DNA from 4 places in the Thauera sp. ZXT1-4 genome. Region 3 is predicted to be linked to each of the others. Evidence: predicted binding sites of a transcription regulator. Region 3 holds the regulator's gene; each other region holds the start of a gene.
What was found. The regulator sigma-54, encoded in region 3, starts transcription at its own class of promoters, with help from an activator protein. The targets are predictions, from matches to a motif close to TGGCACGCTTNCTGCTNA.

Region 1: a site for sigma-54 is predicted at 1,488-1,505, ahead of flgG (flagellar basal-body rod protein FlgG). Genes of this name have one in related genera too.
Region 2: a site for sigma-54 is predicted at 2,231-2,248, ahead of cydP (cytochrome oxidase putative small subunit CydP). Genes of this name have one in related genera too.
Region 4: a site for sigma-54 is predicted at 2,102-2,119, ahead of ACUH78_RS12060 (bactofilin family protein). Genes of this name have one in related genera too.

What each region holds. Positions count from the first base shown of each region.
Region 1 covers NZ_JBQWSN020000001.1:242,696-246,884, forward strand. The annotation lists gene flgE (flagellar hook protein FlgE) at 1-684, shown strand, start outside; gene flgF (flagellar basal-body rod protein FlgF) at 728-1,462, shown strand; gene flgG (flagellar basal-body rod protein FlgG) at 1,626-2,408, shown strand; gene ACUH78_RS01235 (flagellar basal body L-ring protein FlgH) at 2,419-3,093, shown strand; gene ACUH78_RS01240 (flagellar basal body P-ring protein FlgI) at 3,106-4,189, shown strand, end outside.
Region 2 covers NZ_JBQWSN020000002.1:253,157-257,345, forward strand. The annotation lists gene cydB (cytochrome d ubiquinol oxidase subunit II) at 1-436, opposite strand, end outside; gene ACUH78_RS03355 (cytochrome ubiquinol oxidase subunit I) at 452-2,014, opposite strand; gene cydP (cytochrome oxidase putative small subunit CydP) at 2,004-2,201, opposite strand; gene ACUH78_RS03365 (sigma-54 interaction domain-containing protein) at 2,373-3,731, shown strand; gene petA (ubiquinol-cytochrome c reductase iron-sulfur subunit) at 4,143-4,189, shown strand, end outside.
Region 3 covers NZ_JBQWSN020000006.1:148,553-152,741, reverse strand. The annotation lists gene recA (recombinase RecA) at 1-698, shown strand, start outside; gene ACUH78_RS07315 (regulatory protein RecX) at 713-1,162, shown strand; gene lptB (LPS export ABC transporter ATP-binding protein) at 1,149-1,871, shown strand; gene ACUH78_RS07305 (RNA polymerase factor sigma-54) at 1,893-3,350, shown strand; gene hpf (ribosome hibernation-promoting factor, HPF/YfiA family) at 3,368-3,691, shown strand; gene ptsN (PTS IIA-like nitrogen regulatory protein PtsN) at 3,832-4,189, shown strand, end outside.
Region 4 covers NZ_JBQWSN020000014.1:38,532-42,720, forward strand. The annotation lists gene ACUH78_RS12050 (hypothetical protein) at 1-362, opposite strand, end outside; gene ACUH78_RS12055 (sensor histidine kinase) at 355-1,761, opposite strand; gene ACUH78_RS12060 (bactofilin family protein) at 2,171-2,803, shown strand; gene ACUH78_RS12065 (lytic transglycosylase domain-containing protein) at 2,812-3,474, opposite strand; gene ACUH78_RS12070 (proline--tRNA ligase) at 3,491-4,189, opposite strand, start outside.

The DNA of each region.
Region 1 (4,189 bases), on a different contig from region 3:
TACACGTACTCGACCGCGCTGAAGATCTTCGACTCCCTCGGGAAGGAGCACTCGCTGTCCCTTTACTTCGCCCGGCGTACGGATGTCGTAAACAGCACGTGGGATGTCTACACCGTTGTCGATAACACGGTGCCGCCGCCGCCGATCACAGCAAATGCGACGCTGAGCTTCGATGGGCTCGGCAAGCTCGTTCCGCCCAGCAATTTCGTCCTGAATTCCAACCTTGGTCCGGACGCTGACCCGAGCGTGATCGACGTGGATATGTCGCTGATCACCCAGTTCGGCGGCAAGTCCACGCCGCGCGAACTGACCCAGAACGGCTCTTCCCCCGGCGAGATCGCCGGCCTGGCGATCAGCCGCAACGGTGTCATCCAGGCGCGCTACACCAACGGCATCACCAAGGACATCGCGATCGTCAACCTGACGACCGTGCGCAACAACAACGGCTTGTCGCCCATCGGCAACAACTACTGGGTCGAGACGCCGGAGTCGGGCGGCTTCGCCCGCGGCGAGCCGGGCAACGGGCTCAACGGCGTCATCTCCGCCGGCCAGGTCGAGGAGTCCAACGTCGATCTGACCCAGGAGCTGGTGCAGATGATCATTCAGCAACGTAACTACCAGGCCAACGCGCAATCGATCCGCACGCAGGACCAGATCCTGCAGACGCTGGTCAACCTGCGCTGATGCCTGAGCCGGCCGTCGGCCGACACAAGCAAGGGAGTCGAACATGGACCGCCTGATCTACACCGCGATGACCGGTGCCAAGGGCACGATGGACCAGCAGGCCGCGGTGTCGAACAACATCGCCAATGCCGCATCCACCGGTTTCCGCTCGCAATTGCACAAACTGCGTGCGGTGGAGGTCCAGGCCGAAGCTTTCCGCACGCGCTCGTTCGCGGTCGATGCCAGCGTCGCCAACGACTTCACGCCCGGCACGATCCAGTACACCGGGCGTCCCTACGACGTGGCTTTGGAAGGCAAGGGCTGGCTGACGGTGCAGCAGCCCGACGGCAGCGAGGCCTACACCCGCAACGGCAGCCTCACGCTCAGCCCCGCGGGGGTGCTGCAGACGCGTGAGGGGCTACCCGTGATCGGGGATGGCGGGCCGGTGACGCTGCCTCCCGACACCGAGATCGTCATCGGCCGGGACGGCTCGATCTCCTCGATCAATCCGGACGATGGCGTCGTCAACCTCGTCGGCCAACTCAAGCTGGTCAACCCGCCCGAGGCGGAACTCGTGCGTGGCGACGACGGCCTGTTCCGCCTTGCCAACGGAGCGCCAGCGCCGGTCGACCCCAACGTCCAGGTCGCGGGCGGCTACGTCGAGGGCAGCAACGTCAACGTGGCCGACCAGATGGTGCAGATGATCTCGCTCGCCCGCCAGTTCGAGATGCAGGTCCGCATGCTGCAGACCGCCGAGGCCAACGACCGCGCAGCCAGCCAGGTGCTCGCCTGGCGCTGAGCCCTTCCGCGCTTGGCCTGCCGATTAGCACGGTTTTTGCGTTGCTTATCCTGCAATGGCCTGGCCTGACCGAAGGCTAGACTGATCCCGTGAAAAAGCGGCAATCGCCGCCACGCTGCGGCAAAACCTGCCGCAGCGGCAAGGCAGAACAGAGGACTTCATCATGATCCGCTCACTGTGGACCGCCCGGACCGGGCTGGATGCCCAGCAAACCTCGCTGGACGTGATCTCCAACAACCTGGCGAACGTATCGACCAACGGCTACAAGCGGCAACGCGCCGTGTTCGAGGATCTGCTCTACCAGACCATGCGCCAGCCGGGCGCACAGACCACGCAGCAGACGCAGGTGTCCAGCGGCCTGCAGATCGGTACTGGCGTGCGACCGGTCGCGACCGAGCGCATCTTCACGCAGGGCAGCCTGCAACAGACCGGCGGCGCGCTCGATGTCGCGATCCAGGGCAATGGCTTTCTGCAGATCGAGATGCCCGACGGCACGACCGCCTACACTCGGGACGGCGCCCTGCAACTCGACAACCAGGGCAACGTCGTCACCCCCAGCGGCTATCCGCTGCTCGACGGCATCCAGATCCCCGCCGACGCCAAATCGATCACCATCGGCAAGGACGGCACCGTCACCGTGACCTTGCCCAATCAGGTCGAGCCGCAGCCCGTGGGGCAGATTCAGATCGCCACCTTCATCAACCCGGGCGGTCTGCAGAGCGCGGGCGAGAACCTCTTCTACGAGACCGCGTCGAGCGGCGAAGCCACGCCGACCGAGGCGGGCACCAATGGCGCAGGGGTGATCAACCAGGGCTATGTCGAGACCTCGAACGTCAACGTGGCCGAGGAACTCGTCAGCATGATCGTCACCCAGCGCGCCTACGAGCTCAACTCGCGTGCGATCTCGACGTCCGATCAGATGCTCGGTCGGCTCACCCAGCTCTGAGGAAACGGTCATGCGCAGCATCCGCGCCTTTGCGCTCCTGATCGTGGCCCTGCTGTCGGGTTGTGCGTCCATCGACACCGTTCCGCCCACGGCGGTGCATCAGCCGATGAGCGTGCGCCCGAACGAACGCGCGGCAATGCCGCCCGCCAATGGCGCGATCTACCAGGCCGCGCTCGCAAGGCCGCTGTTCGAGGATCGGCGCGCCCGTCATGTCGGCGACATCATCACGATCAACCTGGTCGAGCGCAACACCGCGACCAAGAACGCCAACACCAATGCCTCGCGCGGGTCCGGAATGACGGGGGGGATTACCGCATCGTCGCGTCTGCCCCTGGGCGGCCTCAATGGGCTGAACATCGAGGCCGGGGTCGAGTCCGAGTTCAACGGAACGGGGGCGGCGAGCGCGAATAATGCCTTCAATGGAACGATCACCGTTTCCGTCATCGACGTTTATCCCAACGGCAACTTGCTGGTGTCGGGCGAGAAGATGCTCGCGATCAACCAGGGCAGCGAGTTCATCCGCTTCTCCGGCGTGATCGACCCCAACACCGTCACGTCCACCAATACCGTCCAGTCCACCCAGGTGGCCGACGCGCGCATCGAGTACCGCGGCAGCGGCTTCATCGACCAGTCCAACACGATGGGCTGGCTGCAGCGCTTCTTCCTTGCCGTCCTGCCATTCTGATCGAGGTTCGCCATGTTCCGGATCCAGCCCTTCCTGCTGCGCGCTGCGGTTGCCGCCGTGGCCGCCGGCATTTTCCTCAGCTCCGCAGCCGAGGCTGCACCCGAGCGCATCAAGGACCTTGCCTCGATCGCCGGCGTGCGCGAGAACCAGCTCGTCGGCTATGGCCTCGTCGTCGGTCTCGATGGCAGTGGCGACCAGACCACGCAGACGCCCTTCACCAAGCAGAGCATCGTCAACATGCTCGGCAACATGGGTGTGACCGTGCCGCAGGGCACCAACATGCAGCTCAAGAACGTGGCGGCGGTCATGGTCACTGCGAGCCTGCCGGCCTTCGCGCGGCCCGGCCAGGCGATCGACGTCACCGTGTCCTCGATCGGCAACGCCAAGAGCCTGCGCGGCGGAACCCTGGTCATGACGCCGCTCAAGGGGGCCGACGGGCAGGTCTATGCGGTGGCGCAGGGCAACCTCGTCGTCGGCGGCGCGGGCGCTCAGGCCGGCGGCGCGGCGCAGACCATCAACCACCTTGCAGCGGGACGGATTCCCGCGGGCGCTACGGTGGAGCGCGGGGTCGCCTCGTCGGTGGGGCAGGGCGACTACGTCATGCTGGAGCTCAACGAAACCGATTTCGGCACCGCCCGCCGCGTGGTGGACGCGATCAATGCCGTCTCCCCGGGTGCCGCGCGCGCGCTGGATGGCCGCAGCATCCAGGTGCTGGCGCCGGCGGACGTGTCGCATCGCGTCGCGTTTCTCGGGCAACTGGAGAGCCTGCGCGTGACGCCGGAGCAGCAGGTGGCGAAGGTGATCGTCAATTCGCGTACCGGTTCGGTGGTGATGAACCAGCGCGTCACGCTGCAGAATGTTGCGGTCTCGCACGGCAATCTCACCGTCACCGTCAACGCCGAGACACAGGTCAGCCAGCCCAATCCCTTGTCGCAGGGCGTGACCGTCGTGGCGGAGAACCAGGGGCAGGTCGACATCCGTCAGGACGGTGGCAGCATCCATAACGTGCGTGCCGGCGGCAATCTGGCCGACGTGGTCAAGGCGCTCAATTCGCTCGGCGCCAATCCCATGGACCTGGTCAGCATCCTGCAGGCGA
Region 2 (4,189 bases), on a different contig from region 3:
CGCCCTGCAGCAGGTTGCCGAAGGCCACGCCGAAGATCAGCGGCGGCACCGCACCGCCGATGAACAGTCCCCAGTCCCAGGTGCTGCGCCAGGTGGCGTTGTGGATCTTGCTGCGGTAGTCGAAGCCCACCGGGCGGAAGAACAGCGCCCACAGCACCGCCAGCATCGCCCAGTAGAAGCCCGAGAAGGCGGTCGCATAGACGATCGGCCAGGCGGCGAAGATGGCGCCGCCGCCGGTAATGAACCACACCTGGTTGCCGTCCCAGTGCGGGCCGACGGTGTTGATGACGACGCGGCGCTCCTCGTCGTTCTTGCCGACGAAAGGCAGCAGCGTGCCCACGCCCATGTCGTGGCCGTCCATGATGGCGAAGCCGACGAGCAACACGCCCACCAGCAGCCACCAGATGAGTTTCAGGGTCGGGTAGTCGAAGATCATGATGTCCGCTCCGGATCAGGCGTGGGCGTGGTGGGTTTCGTTCATGTAGCGGCCGGTGCCCAGGCTGCCCGGGCCCTGGCGGGCGAACTTCACCATCAGGTACATCTCGACGATCAGCAGCAGGGTATAGAAGCCGACGAAGCCGGCGAGCGAGCCGTAAAGGCTGTTGACCGTCAGCGTCGACACCGACAAATGGGTGGGCAGCACGCCGTAGATGGTCCAGGGCTGGCGGCCGTACTCGGCCACGAACCAGCCCATCTCGCAGGCCAGCCAGGGCATCGGCAAGAACCACAGCGCCCACCTGAGCAGCCACGGCCGCTGTGCGAAGTCGCCCTTGATCGAGTACCACAGGGCCAGGCCGAATAGCGCCAGCATCGCGAAGCCCAACGCCACCATGATGCGGAAGGTCCAGAACAGCGGCGTCACCTTGGGCAGCGTGTCGCGTGCGGCGCGGTCGATCAGCTCGGGGGTGACGTCGTCCATGGAGGCGACGTATTTCTTGAGCAGAAGGCCGAAGCCGAGGTCGTCCTTGACCTTGTCGAAGGCCTCGCGCAGGGCCGCATCCTGAGGGTTCTTGCGCAGCGCCTCGAGCAGCTTCACCGCCTCCACGCCCACCTTCACACGCTCGCGGTTCAGCGCGTAGATCTGGTTGAGGCCGGGCAGCTCCTTGTCGAGCGAGCGCGTGCCGATCAGGCCCATCACCCAGGGAATGTGGATCGCAAAGTCGTTCTTCATCTCGGCTTCGTTGGGCACGGCGATGACGTTGAAGCTGGCGGGCGCGGGTTCGGTCTCCCACATCGCCTCCATCGCCGCGAGCTTGGTCTGCTGCGCTTCGCCCAGCGCGTAGCCGGACTCGTCGCCGAGCACGATCACCGAGCAGATCGAGGCGAAGCCGAAGGCCGCCGCGATGCGGAACGAGCGCTTGGCGAACTCCACGTCGCGCCCGCGCAGCAGGTACCAGGCCGAGATCGACAGCACGAACATCGCCCCGGTCACGTAGCCCGCCGACACCGTATGCACGAACTTGCCCTGCGCCACCGGGTTGAACACCACCGCCCAGAAATCGGTGAGTTCCATGCGCATCGTCTCGTAGCTGAACTCCGAGCCCACCGGGTTCTGCATCCAGCCATTGGCGATCAGGATCCACAGCGCCGAAAGGTTGGTGCCCACCGCCATCAGGATCGTCACCAGCAGGTGCTGCTGGCGCGACAGGCGGTCCCAGCCGAAGAAGAACAGGCCGATGAAGGTGGATTCGAGGAAGAAGGCCATCAGCCCCTCGATCGCCAGCGGCGCGCCGAAGATGTCGCCCACGTAGTGCGAGTAGTAGGCCCAGTTGGTGCCGAACTGGAACTCCAGCGTGATGCCGGTGGTGACGCCGAGCGCGAAGTTGATGCCGAACAGCTTGCCCCAGAAGCGGGTCATGTCCTTGTAGATCGTCTTGCCGGTCATCACGTAAACGCTTTCCATGATGACCAGCATCCACACCATGCCGATGGTGAGCGGCACGAACAGGAAGTGGTACATCGCCGTGGCGGCGAACTGCAGCCGCGACAGGTCGACGAGTTGCTCACTGACCATGGGTTTCTCCAGATGTCGTGTGTAGTTTTGAGCTTGCAGGGGTGGCAACCTGGGCGGCCATGGCGCCGGGATCGACCGGCACCTTCGCGTCACGGATGAAGGCCCACCACAGTGCGGTGATGAGCATCAGCTTGATGACGATGACCACGGTGATTTCACGCACCAGGCGACGATCGGTGGTGTTCATGAGGGGCTCCGGTTGTCGGTGCGCTCCCTTAATCAAGAGCCGTGCCAGTTCCTGTCATGTTCTGGATTTGATGTAAATCAAGACTTTCCGGTGGGATACACACGTCGGCATTGACGTGTTTTCTGTCACGGTGGCAGACTGGTGGCGTATAAACCGTCATGAGTGGCAGCCATGCAACCCGATTCACGTCCCTTGCCCGAACTCGTATCCTTTCTCGAAACCCTTGCCGAGCCGCACATCCTGTGCGACCGGGACTACCGCATCATTGCCGCCAACGCGGCGTATCGCAGCGCGCTCGGCGATGGGCGCAGCGTGGTCGGGCGGGCGTGCTACGACGTATCGCACCACTACAGCGTGCCGTGTGACCGGGCGGGCGAGTCCTGTCCGCTTGCGCGCAGCCTGCAGTCGGGTCAGCGCGAGCGCGTGCTGCACCTGCACCACACGCCGCGGGGGGAGGAATACGTCAACATCGAGCTCTCGCCGATACGCGACGCCAGCGGAGAGATCGCCTGGTTCATCGAAAAAATGGAGCCCATGCAGGTGGCGCGCGGCGCGACCGAGCATCAGGGCATGATCGGGCGCTCCCCAGCCTTCCAGCACATGCTCGAGCTGATCTCCAGGGTGGCGCCGTCCGATGCGAGCGTGCTGCTGCAGGGCGAATCGGGAACGGGCAAGGAGTTGCTCGCTGCGGCCGTGCATGAGGCCAGCCGGCGTGCCGAAGGGCCTTTCGTTGTGGTGGACTGCTCGGGGCTCCCCGAGACCTTGTTCGAAAGCGAGGTGTTCGGCCATGAGCGCGGTGCCTTCACCGGTGCCACCGCGCGCAAACCCGGGCTGGTCGAGGCGGCCAGTGGCGGCACCCTGTTTCTGGATGAAGTCGGCGACATTCCACTCGGCATGCAGGTGAAGCTGCTGCGCCTGCTCGAGACCGGCACCTACCGCCGTGTCGGTTCGACTGAACTGCGGCGCGCCGACATCCGCCTGGTCTCGGCCACGCATCGCCCGCTCAAGCGCATGATTGCCGAGGGCAGCTTCCGCCAGGATCTCTACTTCCGCATCAACACGTTCCCGATTCGTGTTCCGGCCTTGCGCGAAAGGGAGGGTGACCTCGCGCCGCTGATCGAGGCGCTGCTCGAACGGGTGGCACCCCAGCGTAGGTTGTCGCTGTCACCCGCTGCCATGCGGGTGCTGTGCGACTACCCCTTTCCGGGTAACGTGCGCGAACTGCGCAACGTGCTCGAACGTGCCAGCCTGATGTGCGATGGAGACATCATCGGTCCCGAGCATCTGCCGGAGGAAGTGCTGGACCCGGTGCCTGATGAGGACGACATGTTTGGCGTGGCCGCGATTCCCTCTCCCACCGTGCAAGGTGCATCGGTCGACCTCGACGAGATCCAGCGCCAGGCGATGTTGCGTGCGGTGCGTGGCCACCGTGGCAGCCGGCGCGAGCTGGCACAGAAGCTCGGCATCAGCGAGCGCACGCTGTACCGCCGTCTGCGTGAGCTCGGCCTGCTTGAGGACCGGGGTGGCTAGGGCGTGGGGGAAGACGGACCTGGCGTCAGGAGTCCGGGGTCAGGAGCCTGCGCGCGCGGAGCTGGTCGCCTGCGAGCGCGGTGGAAAGGCAGTGAGGGGGGCAGGGGGTGCTGCCAAACTGACCGAAATGGCAGGTGAAATGGCGGTTTGGCGGAGTTTGGCGGCTCGGCACCTGTTCTGTCGCGCTACACTGGCTTTATTTTCGGGTGTTTTGAGAGCTGGCACGGTCGTTGCTTATGTAGTGTCGTGCGAAGCGGGACGAGTCGTGATCGCTGCATGATCGTCCCCCCCTCAACGGTCTTGCCCCCGGCAGCGCTGGCCCGACGATATCCCCCGACCCGCTTCGCCTTTTTTCTTCCCCGCGCATTCCCTGCCGGTCCGACGAACGTTTCCCCCGGAGAGCGTCCCGCCATGTCCGATACACGTTCCGACCTCGCTTCCCAGCGTCGTAAACTGTT
Region 3 (4,189 bases):
ATCTGCTGATCTCGCAGCCCGACACCGGCGAGCAGGCGCTGGAAATCGCCGACATGCTGGTGCGCTCGGGCGGCGTGGACATCGTGGTGGTCGACTCGGTCGCCGCGCTCACGCCCAAGGCCGAGATCGAAGGCGAGATGGGCGACCAACTCCCCGGCCTGCAGGCCCGCCTGATGTCGCAAGCGCTGCGCAAACTCACCGCAAACATCAAGCGCACCAATACCCTGGTCATCTTCATCAACCAGATCCGCATGAAGATCGGTGTGATGTTCGGCAGCCCGGAGACGACCACCGGCGGCAACGCGCTCAAGTTCTATGCCTCGGTGCGCATGGACATCCGCCGCACCGGTACGATCAAGAAGGGCGACGAAGTGGTCGGGTCCGAGACCCGCGTCAAGGTGGTCAAGAACAAGGTCTCGCCACCATTCAAGGAAGCGCACTTCGACATCCTCTACGGCGAGGGCATCTCACGCGAGGGCGAGATCATCGACCTCGGCGTGGAGCGCAAGATCGTCGACAAGTCCGGCGCCTGGTACGCATACAACGGCGACAAGATCGGCCAGGGCAAAGACAACTCGCGCGAGTTCCTGCGCAACAATCCCGCGCTCGCACGCGAGATCGAGAACAAGGTCCGCGCCGCGGTCGGCCTGCCCGAGATGGCGCCTGCCAGCCCGGCTTCCGCCCCTGCCGAGGCCTGAGCGGAGCCGCGCACATGGGCGAGCCGAGCCTGCGCGAGCGCGCGCTTCGCCACCTCGCCCGCCGCGACCACTCGCGTGCCGAGTTGGCGCGCAAGCTCGCCTCGCATGGCGAGCACGACGAGATCCAGGCCGTGATCGCGCGCATGGGCGAACTCGGCCTGCAGTCCGACAGCCGCTATGCCGAAGCCTTCGTGCGCGGCAAGTCGGCCCGCTTCGGCGAGACACGGCTGCGCAGGGAGCTCACACTGCGCGGAATCGACCGTGATCTGATCGACGCTGCGCTCGCGACCGAGTGCGTAGAATCGGAGCTCGACCGTGCTCGCAGCGTGCTGCGCGGCCGATTTTCCACGCCGCCCAGCGAGACCCGTGAATGGGCCCGCCAGGCGCGCTTCCTGCAAACCCGGGGCTTTGCACCCGAACTGATCCGCAAGCTGCTGAAAGAGCCCCACGATGAGTCTGCTTAAGGTCGCAGGACTGCAAAAGCGCTACAAGGCGCGCACCGTGGTGCACGACGTTGGCTTCGAGGTCGGCTCGGGCGAGGTGGTCGGCCTGCTCGGACCCAACGGCGCAGGCAAGACCACCTGCTTCTACATGATCGTCGGCCTCGTGCGCGCAGACGGCGGGCAGATCACCCTGGACGGGAAGGATCTGACCCATCTGCCGATCCACGCCCGCGCACGCCTGGGCCTTTCCTACCTGCCGCAGGAGATGAGCGTCTTCCGCAAACTCACCGTGGCCGAGAACATCCAGGCGGTGCTCGAGTTGCAGGGGCTGGACAAGCGCAATGTCAGCGAGCGGCTCGAAGAGCTGCTGATCGAACTCGGCATCCACCACCTGCGCGACAGCACCGCGATCTCGCTGTCGGGCGGCGAGCGCCGCCGCTGCGAGATCGCCCGTGCGCTGGCCACCGATCCGCGCCTGATCCTGCTCGACGAACCCTTCGCCGGCGTGGACCCGATCGCGGTCATCGACATCCAGAAGATCATCCGCTTCCTGAAGGAGCGCGGCATCGGCGTGCTGATCACCGACCACAACGTACGCGAGACGCTCGGTATCTGCGATCGCGCCTACATCATCAGCGAAGGCCGTGTGCTCGCCAGTGGCGCACCGACCGAGATCATCGAGAACGAGCAGGTGCGCCAGGTCTACCTTGGCGAGCACTTCCGGCTCTGACTGCGCGCCCCTCCTCACGCCATGAAGCCCAGTCTCCAGCTCAAGCTCTCGCAGCACCTCACACTGACGCCGCAACTGCAGCAGTCGATCAAGCTGCTGCAGCTATCGACGATCGAGCTGAATCAGGAGATCGAGCGCTTCCTGCTGGACAACCCGATGCTCGAGCGCGAGGAGGGCGAAGGCGAGTTCCTGCCCGCCGCCGCAAGCACGCCCAGCGAACAATCCCACCAGGAAGCGCCGCAGGGCGAAGGCCCCGCCGAGTCCGGCAGCGAGGCCCTGCAGCATGAAGGCGGAGAGGGCAGCAGCGAGGATGAAGGCATCGACTGGTCCAGCGTGGGCACCGGGGCCTCCAGCCGCAGCGAGGACGATGAGGACGTCGATTATCAAGAGTTTCAGGCCGCCGGCATCGCGCTGCGCGACCACCTCGATCAGCAGATCGCCCTGTCGCCGCTGTCGGATCACGACCGCGCACTGGTGCGATTCATCGTCGAGGCGCTGGACGATGACGGCTATCTGCATCAGCCGCTCGAGGAACTGCTCGAACTGCTGCCGCCCGAATCGGGCATCGAACTCGAAGACCTGAGCATTGCCCTGCACCACGTGCAAAACCTCGAACCAGCGGGCATCGGCGCGCGCTCGCCGCAGGAGTGTCTTGCGCTGCAGTTGCGCACACTGCCCGAGTGCGCGACGCGAGCACTCGCCCTCGAGGTCGCCACCAAGCACCTGGAACTGCTCGCCGAACGCAACTTCGCCAAACTGAAGAAGCTCACCGGCTCGGACGACGAAGCGCTGCGCGCAGCGCACGCACTGATCTGCAGCCTCGACCCGCACCCCGGCTCGCGCTATTCCACCAGCGAGACGCGCTATGTGCTGCCCGACGTGGTCGTACGCAAGGTGCGCGGGCGCTGGTCGGTCAGTCTCAACCAGGACGCCATGCCGCGCCTGCGCATCAACCGCCTGTACGCCAGCCTGCTGCAGCAGAACCGCGCCCAGGGCGGCGGACTGGGCGGCCAGCTGCAGGAGGCACGCTGGCTGATCCGCAACGTGCAGCAACGCTTCGACACCATCCTCCGCGTTTCCCAGGCCATCGTTGACCAGCAGCGGCAGTTCTTCGATCATGGCCCTGTGGCCATGCGCCCGCTCACGCTGCGGGAGATCGCCGACCAGCTTGAACTGCACGAGTCGACCATTTCGCGCGTGACCACGCAAAAGTACATGGCGACACCGCGCGGCGTATTCGAGCTCAAGTATTTCTTCGGCAGTCATGTCGCCACCGACACCGGTGGGGCGGCCTCTTCCACGGCGATTCGCGCGCTGATTCGCCAGTTGGTGGAAGCCGAAGACAGCAAGAAACCGCTGTCCGACGCCAAGATTGCCGAGATTCTAGGCCAGCAGGGTATCGTGGTCGCACGGCGCACCATCGCCAAGTATCGCGAATCCCTCAATATCCCGCCGGTCAGCATGCGCAAATCCATCTGACAACCACAGGAGTCACCATGAATCTCAACATCACCGGGCATCATGTCGAAGTTACCCCGGCCATCCGCGACTACGTCACCTCCAAGCTCGATCGCGTCATCCGCCACTTCGACAACGTCACCAGCGTTGCGGTAATCCTCTCCGTCGAGAAGCTCAAGCAGAAGGCCGAAGTGACCCTGCACGTGCGCGGCAAGGACATCTTCGTTGAAAGCGACGATGCCGACCTGTACGCCGCCATCGACTCGATGACCGACAAGCTCGACCGCCAGGTGCAGAAATACAAGCAGAAGATGGCCGAGCACAACCACGAGTCGCTGAAGCACCAGACCCCCGAGGACTGAGCCTTTCGTTACAGCCCCATGACCGGGGCGCGGTTGTGGTTATAATGCGCGCGTTTTGACCACGCCTGCGGCGCCCGCCCCGGAACGACAGTCGCCCCGGCGACCTGGAAGACCGGGGCGTCGTGTTTGCACACCTGCGAATGAGCCTGATATCCCAACTCCTGCCACTTCCCAATGTGGTGGTCGACCTCGACGCCAGCAGCAAGAAGCGCGTCTTCGAGCAGGCCGGCCTGCTTTTCGAGAACAACCAGGGCATCGGTCGCAGCACCGTTTTCGACAGCCTGTTCACCCGCGAACGCCTGGGCTCCACCGGCCTCGGGCAGGGCATCGCGATCCCGCACGGCCGCATCAAGGGTCTCAAGGATGCAGCGGGCGCCTTCCTGCGCCTGGCCACGCCAGTCCAGTTCGATGCGCCGGACGGTCGCCCGGTCAGCATGCTGTTCGTACTGCTCGTGCCCGAACAGGCCAACGAGACACATCTGCAGTTGCTCTCCGAGC
Region 4 (4,189 bases), on a different contig from region 3:
AGCAGCGCGCGCGCGTAGGGGTGGTGCGCGCGGGCTTCGGTGCTGCCATCGGCGAGCAGGCCTTCGAGCGCACGGCGGGCCTGCTGCAGCCGCGCCTGTCCGGGCTGCAGAGCCTGCACTGCGGTATGCAGACGCTCCTGGGCGGCTTCATGTGCGCTGGTGTCGGCGGGCGCGGTGACGATTGCCCCGGGGGATGTCGTGCGATCGTGGAGGCCGGTGCAGCCGGCCAGGGAGATGCAGGCCATCGCCGTGGCCCGGAGCAGGAGCGTGGCGGGGCGGCGGTGGCCGGTGAGGCGGTGGCCGGTGAGGTGGTGGCCGGTGAGGCGGTGGCCGGTGAGGCGGGCACGGTGCTGTTCAGGCATATGGCAGCTCGATTCGGAAATGCGCCCCGCAGGCGCTCGGGAGAGCACGTACCCTGCCCTGGTGGGCCGTGACGAATTCACGCACGATGGCCAGGCCGATCCCGTTGCCCTGGACCGGGGCGGGGGGATTGTGGCGTCCCTGATAGAAGGGTTCGAATACGCGTTCGAGTTCGTCGGGGTCGATGCCCGGTCCTTCGTCCAGACAGTCGACGACGACCTGTTCGCCGTCGCTGCCGGCGAGCAGTTCGATGCGCCCGCCCATCGGGCTGAAGGCGATGGCGTTGGTCAGCAGGTTGGCGAAGGCGATGCGCAGCTTGCCGGCATCGGCGCGCACGGCCGGGGCGTCGCCACGGACATGGATGCTGACCTCCCGGCTCTCGGCAAGCAGGCGCTGTTCGGCGCCGACCTCACGCAGCAGCGGCAGCAGGGCGGTGTCACGCAGATCCAGCCTGCGCGCATCGAACTGGCTCGCGTTGTATTGCAGGAGCTGCTCGATGCGTGACTGCAGCGCCTGCGTACTGTGTTCCAGAATGCTCGCGACCTCGCGCTGGCGCGCGTCGAGCTCGCCGAGCACGCCGTCGGAGAGCAAGGCGATGCCTTCGCGTAGCGAGGCCAGCGGGGTTTTAAGCTCGTGCGAGACGTGGCGCAGCACCCGGTTGCGGTTCGCTTCCAGTTCGGCGAGGCGCAGGCGCAGCCAGTCGAGGCGTTCGCCGAGCTGGCGCAGGTCGGCCGGGCCGGCGATGCGGATCGGCTCACTGAGCCGGTTCTCGCCGAGCGCGCCGATCGCCTGTTCGATACGCACGAGGGGGCGCAGCAACCACCAGGCGCTCGCCGCGGCGAGCAGGGCGGAGACGGTGAGCGCGATGGCAATCTGGAGGATCACGCTGTCGCGGGCTGCGTCCAGGGACTGCAACAGCGCCTGGTTGCGCTGCGCGAGGTTTGCGCGCAGCTGCCGGTCCAGCGCTGCGGCCTGTACGGACAGGGCGGTGAAGTCCTCGTCGAGGAGTGGCATGGGGGCGCCGCCCTGTCCGGCGAGGATGGCGCGGTGGATGCGCATCGCGGCCTCACGCCAGGCAGCGAGGGGCCCGGAAGGGCTTCCCGCGCTGGATTCGAGGGTGGCGATCGTGATCTGGGCGTCGTCGAGCGCTACCTGGAAGCGCTCGACGAGCGCGTGGTCACCGAGCACGATGAACTGGCGCGCCGCGCGCTCGAGATCGACGCTGCGCTCGGACAGTCTTGCGGTAGCGGCGCTCAGCGTCAGCGCGGTGTGGTTTTCATCATGGATCCGGTGGGCCAGGGCTTCGATGCTCAGCCACCCACTCACCGTGATGGTGCTCAGGATGCCGGCCACCAGCAGGAAGCCAAGCAACAGGATGGCGCGGAAGGACAGGCGTGGCATGGAAGCTGCTCTGCGGAAAACGGTGGGGTTTGCTTGAACGCGCGCCCACTCCACGCTTCGTTCGATTCATGACGATCGAGTGGCGCTGGAGCAGCCGACCCGCGCGAGTCTAGGCCAGGAAACGCCCCGGGCAGAGCGTGCAAATGCAAGCCAACGTAAGCGCCGTGCGGGTGTCGCCTGCGGGCGACATGTGCAAGCGCGGGCGCTTCAGCGGCTTGCGTGTCCACGCAGAAAAACTGTCGCCATCGCCCGACAGTTCTTCCCCTGCAGCCTGGATGAGGCTCCGTCCCGCGCCGGACTGCGGTTGCCAAGTATCTGAGCACAATGCCGATTTCTGCGCAGGCATGGTGTTTGCTAGAAGGGTATGGTCTGTAGCGCCAGGGCTGCAGCCCCGACTCAAGGAGAAATCATGTTCAACAAGCCCAATCTGTTCCACAAAAGCAGCGAAACCGCCTCCAGCCGCAGCAACGGGCGCCCGGCGGGGAGCGGCACCGCTGCCAGTTCAGCGACGGCTTTCGGTGAGCGCCAGTCTTCCGCGGCCACGCCGGAGACCGCCCGCACCAGCCCGCAAACAGGCACCACGGCTGGGCGCGACGACGTCGGCGAGCGGTTGGAGGAAAAGGCGGGTGCGCCTGCCGCAGAGGGCACGGGGGAGAGCCGCCTGATCGTTGGCCCGGAGGTAAAGCTCAAGGGCGCCGAGATCCTGGATTGCGACACGCTGGTGGTGGAAGGTCGGGTCGAGGCCACGATGGACAGCCGTGTGCTGCGCATCGCGGAGAAGGGCGCCTACAAGGGTACGGTCGGCATCGACATTGCCGAGATCCACGGCCACTTTGAGGGCGAGCTCACGGCGCGCAAGCAACTGCTGATTCACGCCACCGGGCGCGTGAGCGGCAAGATCCGCTACGGCAAGATCCTGATCGAGGAAGGCGGGGAGTTGTCGGGCGATGTGCAGGCGCTGAGCGCCGTCGCCAAGGAGGGGTTGCGCGCGATCGAAGGCAAACCTGCCGAGCCGCGCCCACTCGCCGCCGTGGCGGGCTGAGGCGACACTCAGCGAGATCGGGTGGCCTCGTTGGGCGGGGGGCGGACCGCCGCGGCGAGTTGCTGAGGCGTCCAGGTCCAGTGCTTTTCCCAGGCGGTGCGCACGAGGTTGGGGTACTGCGGTTTGCCCAGGCTGCCGTTGTAGCGGCCGAGGGCGCGGAAGAGGTCACCCTTCTCGATGTCGAGGTAGTGGCGCAGGATGGTGCAGCCGTAACGCAGGTTGGTGCGCATGTGAAAGAGGTTGTCGTCCTCGCGGCCGATGACCTTGATCCAGAATGGCATCACCTGCATGTAGCCGCGTGCACCTGCCGACGAGATCGCGTATTTCCGGAAGGCGCTCTCGACCTGGATCAGGCCCAGCACCATCTGCGGGTCCAGCCCGGCACGGGTGGCCTCGTAGTGGATGCTGGTGAGGAGTTCCGTGCGGTAGGCCTCGTCCGGGATGCGCTTCGCCAGCCGGCGTGACATCTCGGCGAGCCATTGCGCGCGCTCGCCAGCATCCGGAATCGGCAGCGTCGGTGCCGCGGCATCGCTGACTGCGGCATATAGCGCGGCGCGTACGCTCGCGGCCATGGGCTCGTACTGCTGCGCCCCGGCGTGTGCGCCGCCGGCCGCCACCGCGAACGCACATGCGGCGGCGAACTGGCGGAACGGGGCGGGTAAAGGGCGCATGCGGATCTTCCCGCGCTCAGCCCTGGTTCAGGCGCTCGAGCACATGGCCCAGGATTTCCCCGGCGGGCGGCTTGACCGCTTCGGCGTCGCGCCGGCCCTGGTACTCGACCACGCCTTCCTTGAGGCCGCGGTCGCCGATGGTGACGCGGTGCGGCACGCCGATCAGTTCCCAGTCGGCGAACATCACCCCGGGACGCTCGTCGCGGTCGTCGAGGATGGCGTCCACGCCAGCGGCGATAAGCGCGTCGTAGAGCTTTTGCGCCTCGTCGCGCACGGCCTCGGACTTGCCCCAGCCCACCGGGCAGATCACCACCTCGAAGGGCGCGATCGCGCGCGGCCAGAGGATGCCGCGGGCGTCGTGGTTCTGCTCGATCGCGGCGCCCAGAATGCGGGTGACACCGATGCCGTAGCAGCCCATTTCGAAGTGCTTGGGCTTGCCGTCCTCGTCGAGGAAGGTGGCATTCATCGCCTTGGAGTACTTGGTGCCGAGGTAGAACACGTGGCCGACCTCGATGCCGCGCTGGATGGCGAGCACGCCCTTGCCGTCGGGGCTGGGGTCGCCTTCGACCACGTTGCGGAGGTCGGCGACCAGGTCGGGCTCGGGCAGGTCGCGGCCCCAGTTGACGCCGGTGAAGTGGAAATCCGCGTCGTTGGCGCCGCAGATGAAATCGGCCATGTGGGCGACGGTGCGGTCGGCAATGACCTTGACCGGCTT